Regions from separate parts of the Pseudomonas sp. GW821-FHT09E12 genome, predicted to be linked through region 1. Evidence: predicted binding sites of a transcription regulator. Region 1 holds the regulator's gene; each other region holds the start of a gene.

What was found. Region 1 encodes FliA, which starts transcription of late flagellar genes. Its sites were predicted from a motif close to CTAAAGTTTNNNNNNNNNNNGCCGNTAA; they were not measured.
Region 2: motA (flagellar motor stator protein MotA) is a predicted target of FliA. The motif match lies at 3,258-3,285, and genes of this name have one in related genera.
Region 3: AC07PQ_RS21790 (methyl-accepting chemotaxis protein) is a predicted target of FliA. The motif match lies at 2,579-2,606, and genes of this name have one in related genera.

What each region holds. Positions count from the first base shown of each region.
Region 1 covers NZ_JBWKOM010000011.1:141,356-146,861, forward strand. The annotation lists gene flhF (flagellar biosynthesis GTPase FlhF) at 1-1,025, shown strand, start outside; gene fleN (flagellar synthesis regulator FleN) at 1,144-1,974, shown strand; gene fliA (RNA polymerase sigma factor FliA) at 1,971-2,711, shown strand; gene AC07PQ_RS27485 (chemotaxis response regulator CheY) at 2,872-3,243, shown strand; gene AC07PQ_RS27490 (protein phosphatase CheZ) at 3,273-4,061, shown strand; gene AC07PQ_RS27495 (chemotaxis protein CheA) at 4,074-5,506, shown strand, end outside.
Region 2 covers NZ_JBWKOM010000004.1:505,642-511,147, forward strand. The annotation lists gene asd (archaetidylserine decarboxylase) at 1-772, opposite strand, end outside; gene rhdA (thiosulfate sulfurtransferase) at 790-1,605, opposite strand; gene AC07PQ_RS14200 (HDOD domain-containing protein) at 1,649-3,187, opposite strand; gene motA (flagellar motor stator protein MotA) at 3,354-4,205, shown strand; gene motB (flagellar motor protein MotB) at 4,209-5,249, shown strand; gene rsgA (small ribosomal subunit biogenesis GTPase RsgA) at 5,336-5,506, opposite strand, start outside.
Region 3 covers NZ_JBWKOM010000007.1:288,092-293,597, reverse strand. The annotation lists gene AC07PQ_RS21800 (AAA family ATPase) at 1-147, opposite strand, end outside; gene pnuC (nicotinamide riboside transporter PnuC) at 144-710, opposite strand; gene AC07PQ_RS21790 (methyl-accepting chemotaxis protein) at 819-2,453, opposite strand; gene AC07PQ_RS21785 (undecaprenyl-diphosphate phosphatase) at 2,738-3,568, shown strand; gene AC07PQ_RS21780 (DUF1294 domain-containing protein) at 3,568-3,993, shown strand; gene AC07PQ_RS21775 (MmcQ/YjbR family DNA-binding protein) at 3,990-4,334, opposite strand; gene AC07PQ_RS21770 (LysR substrate-binding domain-containing protein) at 4,358-5,266, opposite strand; gene AC07PQ_RS21765 (FMN-dependent NADH-azoreductase) at 5,396-5,506, shown strand, end outside.

The sequences.
Region 1 (5,506 bases):
TGACCGCCGCCGAGCCGCTGATCGAACCTACATTCAACGAGCCCCAGCGCCCGGCCCCGGTAGTCGCCGCGCCGGCTGTCGATCAGCGGGCACTGGACTCGATGCGTTTTGAACTCAATGGCCTGCGCGAGCTGCTGGAAGTCCAGCTCGGCTCCCTGGCCTGGAGCCAGCTGCAAGGCAGCCGGCCCGAACAGGCCAACCTGTGGCGGCGCCTGCAGCGTATCGGCTTGTCCGGTCCGCTGGCCCGCGACCTGCTGGCGCTGATCACTGAAATCGACGAACCCCGCCAGGCCTGGCGCATGCTCCTGGCCCACCTGGCGCGGATGATCGTGACCCCGGAAGTCGAGCCACTGGAGGAGGGCGGTGTGATCGCCATGGTCGGCCCCGCCGGCATGGGCAAGACCACCACCCTGGCCAAGCTGGCCGCGCGTTATGTACTCAAGTACGGCGCGCAGAACATCGCGCTGGTGAGCATGGACAGCTACCGCATCGGCGCCCAGGAACAGCTCAAGACCCTGGGCCGGATCCTCAACGTCTCGGTGACCCATGTCGACCCGGGCCAGTCCCTGGCGCAAGCCCTCGATCCGCTGCTGCGCAAGCGTGTGGTGCTGATCGACACCGCCGGCCTGCAAGCCAGCGACCCGGCCCTGCGCATGCAGCTGGAAAGCCTGGCTGGACGTGGCATCCGGGCAAAAAATTATCTGGTCTTGGCAACCACCAGCCAGAAACAGGTTCTAACCGCCGCATACCACAGCTACAAGCGTTGCGGGCTGGCCGGCTGCATCCTGACTAAACTGGATGAAACCGCCAGCCTTGGTGAGGTGTTGAGCCTGGCGATCAGTCATGAACTCCCTGTTGCCTATCTGACCGATGGCCCGCGGATTCCGGACGATCTGCACTTGCCGCGTCGTCACCAGCTGGTCAGTCGTGCGGTGAGCGTGCAGATGCAGGAAGAACCCAGCGAAGAAGCCATGGCTGACATGTTCGCTGACCTCTACCACAACCCGACCAAGCGGGTTGGCTGAGGGAATCATGAAAAGATTGCAATGTACCTACATCGATGGTCTGCCAGGCATTGTTCCGTTGGTGAACGCGCAGCCAGTTATGTGGCCCCGTCTAAGTAAGACAAGGTAAAGAACGAACATGGGCAGCATGCATCCCGTACAGGTGATCGCGGTGACCGGCGGCAAAGGTGGCGTCGGCAAGACTAACGTGTCAGTGAACTTGTCCCTGGCCCTAGCGGAGCTCGGCCGGCGCGTCATGCTGCTGGACGCCGACCTGGGCCTGGCCAACGTCGACGTGCTATTGGGGCTGACCCCCAAACGGACCCTCGCCGACGTGATCGAAGGCCGCTGCGAGCTGCGCGATGTGCTGCTGCAGGGGCCGGGTGGAATCCGTATCGTGCCGGCGGCGTCCGGCACCCAGAGCATGGTTCATCTGAGCCCGGCGCAGCATGCCGGCCTGATCCAGGCCTTCAGCGACATCGGCGACAACCTCGATGTGCTGGTGATCGACACCGCCGCCGGCATCGGCGACTCGGTGGTCAGCTTTGTCCGCGCGGCCCAGGAAGTGTTGCTGGTGGTCTGCGACGAGCCGACCTCGATCACCGACGCCTACGCGCTGATCAAGCTGCTCAACCGCGACTACGGCATGAACCGCTTCCGCGTGCTCGCCAACATGGCGCAGAGCCCGCAGGAAGGGCGCAACCTGTTCGCCAAGTTGACCAAGGTCACGGATCGCTTCCTGGACGTGGCCCTACAATATGTCGGCGCCGTGCCTTACGACGAATGCGTGCGCAAGGCCGTGCAAAAGCAGCGTGCGGTCTATGAAGCGTTTCCGCGTTCGAAATGCGCGCTGGCATTCAAGGCCATCGCGCAGAAGGTCGATACCTGGCCGTTGCCGGCCAACCCACGTGGACATCTGGAATTTTTCGTCGAGCGGCTCGTGCATCAGACAGCGGGACCGGTGCTATGAGCGCCAGCGGCTACAACCTTTACAAAAAGTCGGCACGTGACAGCCAGTACGAATTGATCGAGCGCTATGCGCCTCTGGTCAAGCGTATTGCCTATCACTTGCTGGCGCGCCTGCCGGCCAGTGTCCAGGTCGAAGACCTGATCCAGGCCGGGATGATCGGTCTGCTCGAAGTGTCGACCAAGTACGACGCGAGCAAGGGCGCGAGTTTCGAGACCTACGCGGGTATCCGTATCCGTGGTGCGATGCTCGATGAGGTCCGTAAAGGTGACTGGGCGCCGCGTTCGGTACATCGCAATACCCGGATGGTGAGCGATGCCATTCGCGCAATTGAAGCTAAAACCGGTCGTGACGCTAAAGATCATGAAGTTGCGGCCGAACTTCAATTGAGTCTCGACGATTATTACGGGATTTTGAACGACACCTTGGGCAGTCGCCTGTTCAGCTTCGACGACCTGTTGCAGGACGGCGAGCATGAAGGGCTGCATGAGGATGGCGCGAGTGCTCATCTCGAGCCGTCGCGCGACCTGGAGGACGAACGTTTCCAGGCCGCGCTGGCGGACGCGATTGCCAATTTGCCGGAGCGTGAGCGACTGGTCTTGGCGCTGTACTACGACGAAGAGCTGAACCTCAAGGAAATCGGTGAGGTCCTGGGAGTCAGCGAATCGCGGGTCAGCCAGTTACACAGCCAGTGCGCGGCCCGTTTGCGGGGGCGTTTGGGAGAGTGGCGAGCGCGCTGACAGGCAGTGTGGGGGACACTGCGGGCGAGACTGGCACGACGTGGCCGGACTTGCGGTGTGTATTCCATGCAGTCGTTGAGTGCTCTGCCTGATTGATTGAATGGCGCGTTCAGGTGCTGGACGCGTTTAAGACTGCTTGGAGGTCGAATTGGACAAGAACATGAAAATCCTCATCGTTGATGACTTCTCAACGATGCGGCGGATCATAAAAAACCTGTTGCGTGACCTGGGCTTCACCAACACGGTCGAGGCTGACGATGGCACCACCGCCATTCCGGTCCTCAACAGTGGGAGCATCGACTTTCTGGTAACGGACTGGAACATGCCCGGCATGACCGGTATCGACCTGCTGCGCCATGTGCGCGCCGATGAAAAACTCAAGCACCTGCCGGTACTCATGGTGACCGCTGAAGCCAAGCGCGAACAGATCATCGAAGCTGCCCAGGCCGGCGTAAACGGTTATGTGGTCAAGCCCTTCACGGCCCAGGCGTTGAAAGAGAAGATCGAGAAGATCTTCGAACGCATCGGTTGAGAGTGGAATCATTCCGCCACGGGGGAGCTATGGAGCACAACGAATCTTCATTGGGCGATTTCGAATCGACCCTGAAAAAACACGCACTCGAACTGGTCGACAGCCTTGAAAAAGGCAAGTTCGGCGAAGCCGTGCAACTGATCCATGAGCTCAACCAGACCCGTGATCGCGGCCTGTACCAGGAGGTCGGCAAGCTCACCCGCGAGCTGCATAGCGCCATCGTCAATTTCCAGATTGACCCGCATATGCCGCAAGCCGAGGAAGTTTCACAGATCACGGATGCCACCGAGCGCCTGTCCTATGTGGTCAGGCTGACCGAGGCCGCGGCCAACCGCACCATGGATCTGGTCGAGAGCGCGACCCCGCTGGTCAATGGCCTGAGCAGCGAAGCCCAGGCCCTGAGCGCCGATTGGGGGCGTTTCATGCGCCGCGAACTGGGCGCCGAGGAATTCCGCGACCTGGCCCGCCGGGTGGACGGTTTCCTGACCCGCAGCGAGCAAGACACGCGCGCGGTATCGAGCAACCTCAACGACATTCTGCTGGCGCAGGACTACCAGGACTTGACCGGTCAGGTGATCAAACGCGTGACCCAGTTGGTCACCGAAGTCGAGAGCAACCTGCTCAAACTGGTCCTGATGGCCAGCCAGGTCGATCGTTTTGCCGGCATCGAACATGACCGTGAATCGATCCTCGCTGAAAAAGATCCGCAAAAACATCTGGCCAAGGGTGAAGGTCCGCAGATTCATGCCGATAAACGTGAAGACGTTGTATCCGGTCAGGACGATGTCGACGATTTGCTTTCCAGCCTTGGATTCTAGGAGCACCCATACATGAGCTTCGGCGCCGATGAAGAAATCCTTCAGGATTTTCTGGTTGAGGCCGGCGAGATTCTAGAGCAACTGTCCGAACAACTGGTCGAGCTGGAAAGCCGGCCGGACGATGCGGATCTGCTCAACGCAATTTTTCGCGGTTTTCACACTGTAAAAGGGGGCGCCGGCTTCCTCCAGCTCAACGAGCTGGTGGAGTGCTGCCACATCGCCGAGAACGTGTTCGACATCCTGCGCAAGGGTGAGCGTCGCGTCGACGCGGAACTGATGGACGTAGTGCTCGAAGCGCTGGACGCGGTGAACGGCATGTTCGGCCAGGTGCGCGAGCGTACCGAGATCACCGCCGCCACTCCGGAGCTGCTGGCTGCCCTGGCCCGTCTGGCCGAGCCTGCGGGGGCCGAGGAGGTCGCCGCGCCGGTGGCCGACGTTGAGGCAGTTGTTGAAGCCGTTGCCGAGCCGGTCGCCGAATCGACCGAAAGCGAGTCCGGCGATATCACCGACAGCGAGTTCGAGCAGTTGCTCGATTCGCTCAATGCCGCCAAGGCCGAGGCCGAAGCCCCGGCTGCTGTTGCTCCCGCGGCACCCGCCGCCGGCAGCGAAGCGGCCAGCGACGAAATCACCGACGCCGAGTTCGAGTCGCTGCTCGATCAATTGCATGGCAAGGGCCAGTTCGCACCGGATGCGGTGGCCCCTTCGGCCACGGCGCCGGCTGCGGAAAAAACCGCGGCCAGCGACGAAATCACCGATGACGAGTTCGAAGCCCTGCTGGATCAGCTGCATGGCAAAGGCAACTTTGCGGTCGATGCGCTGGACTCCGCGGTAGCAGCGGCGGTACCGCCGGCTGCGCCAAGCGCGGCCGCCGCCGGTAGCGACCTGATCACCGACCAGGAATTCGAATCCCTGCTCGACGAGCTGCATGGCAAGGGCAAGTTCTCTGAAGTGCCCGCTGCCGCGGCGACCGTGGGTAGCGCAACGGCCGTCACGGCTCCGGCGCCTGCCGCCGTCGCCAAGCCAGCGGTGAAGAAGCCCGAAGCCAAGGCCGAAACGCCAAAACCGGCTCCAGCCGCTGCTCCGGCGCCTGCTCGTGCTCCGGCTGCCGCCCCGGCGGAAAAGCCGGTCAGCGAAGCCGAAACCACCGTGCGGGTCGATACCGCGCGGCTGGACGAAATCATGAACATGGTCGGCGAGCTGGTGCTGGTACGTAACCGCCTGGTGCGCCTGGGGCTCAACAGCGGCGACGAAGCCATGTCCAAGGCCGTGTCGAACCTCGACGTGGTCACGGCCGACTTGCAGACCGCGGTGATGAAGACCCGGATGCAGCCGATCAAGAAGGTCTTCGGGCGCTTCCCGCGCCTGGTTCGCGACTTGGCCCGCCAGCTCAAGAAAGAGATCAACCTGGAGCTGGTCGGCGAAGAGACCGACCTCGACAAGAACCT
Region 2 (5,506 bases), on a different contig from region 1:
ACAGCACGATCGCGGTGGAACCCAGCTTGAAGCGGCCCAATTCGGCGCCCTTTTCCAGGTGGATCGGCGCGCGGGCGGCTTCGTCGTAGCGCACGGTCTTCAGTTCGCGCTTGGGCGGAGTCACCAGGCCGGCCCAGACGGTTTCGATCGATGCCACGATCATCGCGCCGACCAGGACCACGGCCATCGGCCCGCGCTCGGTATCGAAAACGCATACCACGCGCTCGTTGCGGGCGAACAGCTCCGGCACGTTTTCCGCGGTGGTCTGGTTGACCGAGAAGATCCGTCCCGGCACGTAGACCATTTCCCGCAGGGTGCCGGCCAGCGGCATGTGCACGCGGTGGTAGTCCTTCGGCGACAGGTAGATGGTGGCGAAATCGCCGCCCATGAACGGGGCTGCCAGGGCCGAGTCGCCACCCAGCAGTTCCAGCACGCTGAAGCTGTGGCCCTTGGCCTGGAATACCCGACCGTGCTCGATCGGGCCAAGCTGGCTGACCGCGCCGTCGGCTGGGCTGAGGATCGCGCCCGGGGTCTGGTCCAGCGGGCGGGCACCGTCTTTCAACGCGCGGGTGAAGAAGGCGTTGAAGTGCTCATAGGCGGTCAGGTCTTCCACCAGCGCTTGGGACATGTCCACCTGATAACGCTTGGCGAACCAGGCGGTGAAGGCATTCTTGAACCAGCGCACGCGGCACTCGGCAATGCAGCCGGCCAGGCGCGACAGCAGGTGGTGAGGCAGCAGGTACTGGCTGAGGATAAACAAACGCTTTTTCATTAACTGTCCTTAAAACCTTAAATCTCTACGGGCGTGTCAGGGTGGTTGCCCCATTCGCCCCAGGAACCGGCATAGCCTTTGACTCGCGGATAACCGAGCGCCTTGGCCACCAGATAGGTGAAGCCAGAGCGATGGTGAGTCTGGCAGTGGGTGATCACTTCTTTGTCTTTGCTGATGCCGAGCTGTTCGAGGATCTGCGGCATGTCGCTGCGGATCCGCAGGTTGCGCGCCGGGTCCATGCCCGCCGTCCACTCGAAGTTGATCGCACCGGGAATGTGCCCACCCTTGGCGGCGAGGACTTTCTCCCCCGAGTACTCCAGGGGGCCGCGGGCATCCCAGATCGCCAGGTCGGCCGCGCCAAGACGACTTTGCAGGTATTCGCGGGTGGCGGTCGGTTCGTCGTGCAGGGTCAGGGCGACAGGGCCGCCGACGGCCGCCGGGACTTCATTCGAGACCGGCAGGCCGTCGGCCAGCCAGGCCAGCAGCCCGCCGTCCAGGTAGTGGTAACGGGAGTGGCCGATGACATCCAGCAGCCAGATGAAGCGCCCGGCCCAGCCGCCGCCTTCGTCGTCATAGACCACGTAGACCGCGTCCGGGTTATGCCCCAGTTCGCCGAACAGGGCCTCAAGGGCTGCCTGTGGCGGCATCAGCCCTGGCGCCGGTGCCTGACCGAGCTGGGTACGCTTGGGGTCGACGAAGTGCGCGCCGGGGATATGGCCCGCGGCATAGCGGGCGGCGCTGGTTAGGTCCACCAGAATCAGTTCGCGGGCGTCGAGGCGAGGGAGCAGGTCGCTCGGCTCGATCACCAGCGGCAAGCCAGAGAAGTCAGGCATGTGAGGTCTCCAGGGCACAAAGGGAGGGATTGTAGCGCAAGCGTCAGCGGCTGCGGTTGGTAAAGCTGTGCAGGGCCTTTTCGATGCACTGCGTGGTCTTGCCGAACGCCTGTACGGAGATTTCCGAGAAGGGTTGGCCGCCCTGGTCGGCGACGATCAGCATGATTACCCGGCCATTGCTGGGCACCGAGCGCATCAGCAGGTGCTCGCCACGAAACAGCGTGCGCAGGCTGGCGGGCAGGCGGGCGGAGAACTGGGCGTTGTTGGTCGGCGTCAGGCGCACTTGCGCCGGAGCATCCAGCAGCCTTTGCAATACGCTGCTCTGGTTGATCGTCAATGCCAGGTTCATGGCGGGGGCGGGCAGTCCGGCGATCTGATGCACGCGCAACTGGGTCCGCGTGCGGTCGACCATCAGCAGCATCACCCGGCGCATGCCGCACGCCACCAGGGCGTCGCGGGCAAAGGTGGTCAGGTGCATGGCATTGCTGAAGCGGCTGGGCTCCACCAGCAATTCGCTGCATTGCTTGCGCCACTTGGCCAGATCTTCTGCGGTTGGTGCGGGAACCGGGAGCTCGCCGCGATGCACGCGCCGGGCCTCCCAGGGCCAGAGCAGCGCCTCGGCCGGATGCCACAGGTCGGGCATGTGGTGATGCCGGGCACTCTGCGCGGCTTGCTGGTGCAGCTGTTGTTGCAGCTCGTCCATCGACATCTGCAGGTACAGGCTGGTCAGGTATTGCCAGCGCATGCAGTGCGGGCCGGTCCAGGATTCTTGCGCCGAGAGGGCCAGGGCGTTGGCCAGCAACACACTGTTGGCCGGCTGGTTCAGCCAGCGCTGCAGGGCCGGGTCGGCATCCAGGCATTGTCGCTGGTGCAGCGGATGGGCGTTGTCCCGGGCGATATGCAGGGCCTTGACCAATTGGTCCTGCTCGTCGATCAGCAGGCGGTAGCCTTGCTGTACCCAGATCGGCAAGTGCCAGACCTCCACCAGGGCCTGGCCCAACTGAAGCAGGCCGACGCCGAACAGTTCCTGCTCGACCTCCTGGGCCGGTTCGGCTTTATGGACGACACGCAGCTCCCACTCTTCGAGCAGTTTTGGATAGGCCAGCGCCAAGGGCCACAGCGGCGAGAGAAACAGCAGGCTGCCCCAGTGAATGTCCTGCCAGAGCCTGGCCAGGCGCCCGGCGAAAAAGCCATTGGCCTGTTGGGTCGCGTGCTGGCTGATCAGTTGCAACTGGCGCAGCCCAACCGGGATCTCCTGCTCGGGCTGGGCGGGCAGGCGGGCGAGCAATTCTTCGGTACGCGCCAGGCCCAGGCGGTTGAGGGCGACCTCGAGGTTCTCGGCCGGCTCGCCCATGCTGCCGTGGGTGTGGCGATTGGCTTCGCGAATCACGCTCAAGGCCAACGCGGGGCTGTCCTGCATCAGGTCGGCAATGTCGCGCAATGAGCTGCGATTGTCCCTGATGGCTTTGCAGACCCGGTCATGGCTGGCCTGCGGCACCGGCAGGCGGACCGCGTCAAGCAGCTTTATCCAGGATTCGAGGGAGTGGGGGGCGGTAGTTGGGACTGTCGTTTCATTAGACATGGCTGGGCGCAATCATCGTCTGCTGTAAACACGCCCAGAGCGGGCCAAACTGGCTTTTCGCCTTAACGGCCTATAGTCTGGCGCAGTTTTGCCGATAAGTAGAAGAAGAGTTTTAAGAACTTCCGAATATGACCTTGAACCCGACTCAGTAAGTACCTTCCTACCTATGGCTAAAATTATCGGCATCATCGTCGTGTTCGCGAGCGTGCTCGGCGGATACGTGCTTTCTCACGGCAAGATTGCCGCCCTGATTCAGCCTTTCGAGGTCTTGATTATCGGCGGCGCCGCGCTGGGGGCGTTCCTGCAGGCGAACCCCGGCTACATGACCATGCACGTGCTCAAGAAGTCCTTGGGGATGTTCGGTTCGCGTTTTTCCCAGACCTTCTACCTGGAAGTGCTGGGCCTGATCTACGAGATCCTCAACAAGAGCCGCCGCGAAGGCATGATGGCGATCGAGGGCGATATCGAAGACGCTGCCGCTAGCCCGATTTTCGCCAAGTACCCATCCGTGCTCAAAGACGAGCGCATGACCGCGTTCATCTGTGACTACCTGCGCATCATGTCCTCCGGCAACATGGCTCCCCACGAGCTGGAAGGCCTGTTCGACATGGAGCTGTTCAGTCTCAAGGAAGACCTCGAGCATCCGTCCCATGCGGTCAACGGCATCGCCGACGGCATGCCGGGTTTCGGTATCGTCGCGGCGGTACTGGGTATCGTGGTGACCATGGCGTCCCTGGGCGATGGCGACCAGAAGTCCATCGGCCTGCACGTAGGTGCGGCACTGGTCGGTACCTTCTTCGGTATTCTCGCGGCCTACGGCTTCTTCGGCCCGCTGGCCCATTCCCTGGCCCACGACGCCAAGGAAGAGCTGAACGTCTATGAAGCCATCAAGGCCTCCCTGGTGGCCTCGGCTTCCGGCATGCCGCCATCGCTGGCCGTGGAGTTCGGGCGCAAGGTCCTGTACCCGGCGCACCGTCCGAGCTTCGCCGAGCTGGAACAAGCGGTTCGCGGTCGCTAAGCCATGGAAAACAATCAGCCGATTATCATCAAGCGCGTCAAGCGCTTTGCCGGCGGGCATCACGGCGGGGCATGGAAGATCGCCTTCGCCGACTTCGCCACGGCGATGATGGCGTTCTTCCTGGTGCTGTGGCTGCTGTCCACCGCCACCCCGGAACAGAAGATCGCCATTGCCGGTTACTTCAAGGACCCGATCGGCTTCTCGGAAAGCGGCACGCCCTACATCATCGACCTGGGCGGTTCTCCCGAGCTGGCGCCGGAAAACACGCTCAACCCCGAGATCAAGTCGCAGCCGCAACCGGACAAGGTCACGGTCGACACTGATCAGGTCGAGAGCATGGCCGAGCAGGTGGAAAGAGAGCGTCTGGAGCTGTTGCTTCAAGAGCTGCAGAACAAGGTCGAAGAAAACCCGCAATTGCAGAAGTTCAAGGACCAGATCCTGTTCGAGATCACTCCGGACGGCCTGCGTATCCAGATCATCGATTCGGAAAACCGGCCGATGTTCGACTCCGGCAGTGCGCGCCTGAAGCCGTACTTCGAGGACATCCTGCTGGCCATGGCCGACACCATCAAGGCGGTGCCGAACAAGATCAGCATCAGCGGTCACACCGATGCCAAGCCTTACTCGGGCACCGGCGATTTCGGCAACTGGGAGCTTTCGGCCAACCGTGCCAACGCCGCGCGTCGGGCGCTGGTGGCGGGCAGCTATCCGGACGGCCAGGTGGCTCGCGTGGTGGGGTATGCCTCGTCATCGCTGTTCGATCGCAAGGACCCGTTCAACCCGATCAACCGGCGTATCGACATTGTGGTGCTGACCAAAAAGGCCCAGCGCGCGATCGAAGGTGAAGTCGCTCCCGAGGCCTCGGCACCAACCCAGGGCCAGGGTGCCCCGGGCGAAGTGCCGGTCGACCCGAATGCCTTGCCGCCGGAGCAGGAGCCACTGCCGGCCCATGAGCTGCGCGAGCGCCTGAATATCTTCGACGATGCCGCACCGAAGACCGAAGGCGCGGCTGCACCCGCAGCTACGCCTCCAGCCGCGCGGTGATTGGTAACGGCGGGCTCTGTATAAAGAGTGCTCGATAAAAAAGGCCGCGATCATCGCGGCCTTTTTTTTCAGCGTGGTGCTACCTGTTAATAGCTGCTGTCCGGCAGGCTGGCGATGATCGAGCGATAGCTGTTCATCCGCTGCTGCTGGATCCGGCCGTCTTCCAGGGCCTTGAGCAGGGCGCAGCCCGGTTCGCGGTCATGCTTGCAGTCGCGGAAACGGCAGGTGCCCAGCAGGTCGTTGAACTCGATGAAGCC
Region 3 (5,506 bases), on a different contig from region 1:
ATCCGCCAGGCAGGTATCGCGTCGCTGCTGCTCGATGAAATGGCGAACGTACTCGCCCACCTGGATGCCGCCGAAGCGTGCCTGCAAGTGGCCGCTGAGCCAGCTTTTGCCGCTGGACTCGGGGCCGGTCAACACCAGGACCTTCATGCCGGGCGCAACGCTGAGTCGGCCCGCCAGGCGCGCCAGCCCTGCACGGCCAGCAAGGTGAACAGCCCGTACAGGGCCGCCGTCAGGTACAGGTCCTTGTAGATGAACAGGCCGACAAAAATCACGTCGACGGCAATCCACAGCGGCCAGCATTGCACACGCTTCTGCGCCATCCACCACTGCGCCACCAGGCTGAAGCCGGTCAGCGCGGCGTCCAGCCAGGGTTGCGCGGCATCGGTCCAATGGGCCATGGCGGCCCCCAACAGCAGGCTGCCGATAGCCCCGAGGCTCAGGCCCAGCAGCATCGAGCGTGGCGCCAGCAGGCTGACCGGACGGCCCTGATGACTGGCGCCACCGCGGGTCCACTGCCACCAGCCATAGAGTTGCAGGGCGGCGTAGACCACTTGCAGCAGCATGTCCGAATACAGCTTCACCTCGAAGAAGATCCAGCTGTACAGCAGCACCATGACCAGGCCGATCGGCCAGCACCAGGGGTTCTGTCTGACTGTCAGCCAGACGGCGATCACGCCGAGTGCGGCGGCGAACAGTTCAAGCCCGGACATGAAAACTACCTGGAAGCGGAGGAGGGTGCGGATTGTAACCAGAAGCGGCCTTGCATGTTAGTGAAGGCCGGCAACCGTGGCGGGGCGAAAACCCCGCCACGGTCAGCTTCAGACCCGGAACTGGCGCAACAGGCCGTTGAGCTGCTCGCTCAGTTCCTTGAGGTGCAGGCTGGCGGCACTGGACTGCTCGGCCGCCAGGGCGGTGCTGTGGGACAGGCCGGCGGCCTGGGTCACGTTCTGGTTGATGTCTTCGACCACATGGGCCTGTTGCAACGTGGCGCTGGCAATCGAGGCGTTCAGCCCGTTGAGGTTGCGCAGGGCCTGGCCAATGGCGTTCAGGCTTTCACCGGCCAGCCCGGCCTGCTCGATGGTCTGTTGCGAAGCCCGGCTGCTGTCGCCGATGACCTTCACCGCGGCTTCCGAGTGCCCTTGCAGGCGCTCGATCATCGACTGGATCTCGGCGGTGGACTTCTGCGTCCGCTGGGCCAGCAGGCGCACCTCATCGGCCACCACGGCGAACCCGCGGCCCTGTTCGCCTGCGCGGGCGGCTTCGATCGCCGCGTTGAGCGCCAGCAGGTTGGTCTGCTCGGCGATCGAGTGGATCACCTCCAGCACGCTGCCGATCTGGGTGCTTTCCTGGGCCAGGGTGCGAATCACTTCCACGGCCTGGTCGATGGTGCCCGAGAGCCGGTCGATCTGTTGCAGGCTGCCGTCGATATTGACCTGGCCCTGCTGGGCCTGGGCTTCAGCGTCGCGCATCTCGCTGGCGGCGTGTTCGGCGTTCTTTGCCACGTCCTGTACGCCGTAGGTCACTTCGTTGATGGCGGTGGCCACCAGCTCCATCTGCTGCGACTGCTGCTGGCTGCGTTCCTGGGCCTGGCTGGCATTGCTGCCCAGGTCGGTGGAGGACTGCGCCAGGGCTGCGGCCGATACCTGCAGCTGGCTGACTACAAGACGCAGCTTGGCGGTGAAACCGTTGAAGTGCCGGGCCAGTTCGGTGACTTCGTCCTGGCCGTGGGTGTCGAGGGTGCGAGTCAGGTCGCTTTCGCCGCTGGCGATATTGGCCATGGCGTGCACGGTTTCCTGCAGCGGGCGGACGATGCTGCGGGCGATCAGCAACACCAGCAGGGCCATGAGCAGGGCAATGGCGATACCGACGACCGAGGCCTTCACCACCTGGCTGCGGAACTCGGCCTGCACGTCATCGATGTACACCCCCGAACCGATGATCCAGCCCCAGGGCTGGAACAGTTGGACATAGGAGGTCTTCTGCACCGGCTCGCTGGCGCCCGGTTTCGGCCAGCGATAGTTGACCATGCCGGCGCCCTTGGCCTTGGCGATGGCCACCATTTCGTTGAACACGGCAAAGCCGTCCGGGTCGCGAATGGCCGCGAGGTTCTGGCCGTCGAGCTTGGGGTTGGTCGGGTGCATGACCATGACCGGGGCCAGGTCGTTGATCCAGAAGTAGTCGCTCTGGTCATAGCGCAGGTTGCGTATGGCACTCAACGCCTGCTTCTGCGCCGTCGCGCGATCGAGGCTGCCGGCGCTTTCCAGGCCCTGGAAATAGGCCAGCACACCGTTGGCGGTCTGCACCACATGCTGGGTCTTCTGCGCCTTGGCCTGGTACAGGTCGTCGTGGATCTGCTTGAGCATCAACATGCCCAGGGTCATCAGCATCAGTACCGCGACAATCAGGATGAGCCACAGCCGGCGGCTGATCGACATTCTGCGTAAGCTGTTCATGAATCTGTCACTCCCGATTGTTGTTCTTGTAATAGAAACACTCCGTACATCCGTCATGCGCTCCTTGCAGTCCGGTCCCGCTGATTCTCTCAACGCGACAGCGTTTATCGAGTATGTCTGCTAGGATTTCGGCCTCATCGCGAAAAACCTGAATCCGGCTGATTTTTCACGGAATTTTCAGGGGCGATGATGATCCTATTGCGGCTGCGAAGTCGCGACGCACGTGTCAGTGAACATTGAAGAAAAACTAAGAGGCATGCCACGGCATGACCTTCGGGGGATTGATGGAGCTTTGGACTGCCGTACAGGCATTGATTTTAGGGATTGTGGAAGGGCTGACGGAGTTTCTGCCCATCAGCAGCACGGGCCACCAGATTATCGTTGCCGACTTGCTCAACTTCGGTGGCGAGCGCGCCATGGCGTTCAACATCATCATTCAGCTGGGGGCCATTCTCGCGGTGGTCTGGGAGTTTCGCCGCAAGATCCTCGACGTGGTCACCGGCCTGCCGACCCAGCGCAACGCCCAGCGTTTCACCATCAACCTGCTGATCGCCTTCCTGCCCGCCGTGGTGCTGGGGGTGATTTTCGCCGACCTGATCCATGAATACCTGTTCAACCCGATCACCGTCGCCACGGCGCTGGTGGTGGGGGGCGTGGTCATGCTCTGGGCCGAACGCCGGCAGCATGAAATACATGCCAACACGGTGGACGAGATCAGCTGGAAAGATGCCTTGAAGGTCGGTTTCGCCCAGTGCCTGGCGATGATTCCAGGCACCTCGCGCTCGGGTTCCACCATCATCGGCGGCCTGTTGTTCGGCCTGTCGCGCAAGACCGCCACCGAGTTCTCGTTCTTCCTGGCTATGCCGACCATGGTCGGTGCCGCGGTCTACTCGGGCTACAAGTACCGCAATCTGTTCCAGCCGGACGACCTGCCGGTGTTCGCCATCGGCTTCATCACCTCGTTCATCTTCGCGATGATCGCGGTCAGGGGCCTGCTCAAGTTCATTGCCAACCACAGCTACGCGGCCTTTGCCTGGTACCGCATTGCCTTCGGCCTGGTGATCCTCGCCACCTGGCAGTTCGGTTGGGTCGACTGGACCTCGGTCCATTCCTGATGAACGCACGCAATCAGAACCGCCCCGGCGAAGTCGCCGGGGCTCGGATCCAGCAGCCAAGGCTCAAGGCGGTGATCTTCCTGCTGCTCTGCGCCTTACCGCTGTGCGGTTCGCTGCTGTTGGGCGTGAAGGGGATTTCCTGGGTACCGCTGGCGGCCTACGGCGCGGTCAGCGTGCTGACGTTCTTCCTCTATTGGAGCGACAAGCGCAAGGCCCGCAGCGACAGCTGGCGGACCCCGGAAAACGTCTTGCACGCCGTGGAGCTGGCCGGTGGCTGGCCAGGCGCCTTGCTGGCGCAACAGGCGTTTCGCCACAAGACCCGCAAGCTGTCCTATCAACTGGTGTTCTGGCTGATCGTGCTGCTGCACCAGGTGTTCTGGATCGACCGGCTGTTTCTCGAAGGCAGCCTGTTCTCGCTGTTCTAAAGCAACAGGCCTACCTGTACCCGCTTGGGCAGCTTGCTCACCACCAACTGGTGCGAACGCCGCAGCAAGTCCCGCAGTTCGCCGGCGCCCAGCGGGTAGGGCGTCTGCATGATGATCCAGTGCGCCCGGGCCAGGTACGGCGCCGGCGCGATGCCGGGACGGTCGACATGGCCGAGGAACAGCTCCTTGTCCACCTTGAACGCCAGTGACTCGCCCCGCAGGTTCTGCAGGGCGAACATCTTGTTGCCGGCCACGGAAAACACCCGCACGCCGCCCCATTTGTAGTCTTCGCGCGCGCCCGGCAAGTCCAGGCAGAATTGCGCCACATCCGCTTCAGTCATGGTTTTTTCCTTTTGTCGCGCTGTCACAGTGTGCGGTCCCCGCAGCCTTTGAACGCTTCGCTGACATGCTCGATCCAGGCCCTTACCGCTGGCAATACACCGCGCCGGTGAGGGTAGACCGCCTGCAGCCAACCGCCAGGCAGCGACCACTCGGGCAGCAGTTGCACCAGTTGCCCGGCCTGCAGTTCTTCCTCGCAATACATCATCGGCAGGATGGTACAGCCAAGGCCGGCGAGGGCGCAGGAACGGCGCACCAGAAAGTCGTCGATGCCCAGGCGCGCCTCCAGGACCAGGTCGCATTTCTCGCCCTGGGCGTCGAGCAGGCGCAAATGCACCATGCGGTCGGCCTCCAGGGCTCCCAGCACCGGCACCTTGTGCAGGTCTTCGGGACTGTGGATCGGCCATTCCCGGGCGAACCCCGGGCTGGCGACCATCACGGTCTGCGCCTGGCGCAGGCGGCGGGTTACCAGCAAGGGGTCTTCGTCGCCATGCTCGCGAACCCGCAGCGCCACGTCGATGCCTTCGGCGACCACGTCGACCCGGCGGTTGAGCAGCTGCATGTCCAGCTGGACCTGGGGATATTGCTCGAGGAACGAGCTGATAACGGTCGGCAACATATGATGAGCCAGGCCCACCGGGCAGGACACCCGCAGGCGCCCGCGAGGTTCGCTGGACATGCTGGCCACGGCCTCGTCGGCCATTTCCGCTTCCAGCAGCATGGCCTGGCAGTGACGCAGATAACGTTCGCCGACTGCGGTCAGCTTCAGTTGGCGGGTGGTGCGTTGCAGCAATCGGGTGTGCAGGCGTTCTTCCAGTTCGGCGATACGCCGCGACAAACGGGATTTTGGCACCCCCAGTAAACGCCCGGCGGCGGCGAAACCACCGGCTTCCACCACCTTGGCAAAGTAATAAAGATCGTTGAGGTCTTGCATATCCTGACTCTACTGTCCTGCTGATGGGACAAACTATCGCATTTATGCCGACTAATCAGCTATTGGTTTCACCTGTAGGATTGTCCTCAATTGATCGCCCGGTGGCGATCCTCACTTGGAGAATCCCAGATGAAACTGTTGCATATCGATTCGAGCATCCTTGGTGACAACTCGGCTTCCCGTCAGTTGAGTGAAAGCGTGGTCAAGGCCTGGAAAAACGCCGATGCCAGCGTTGAAGTG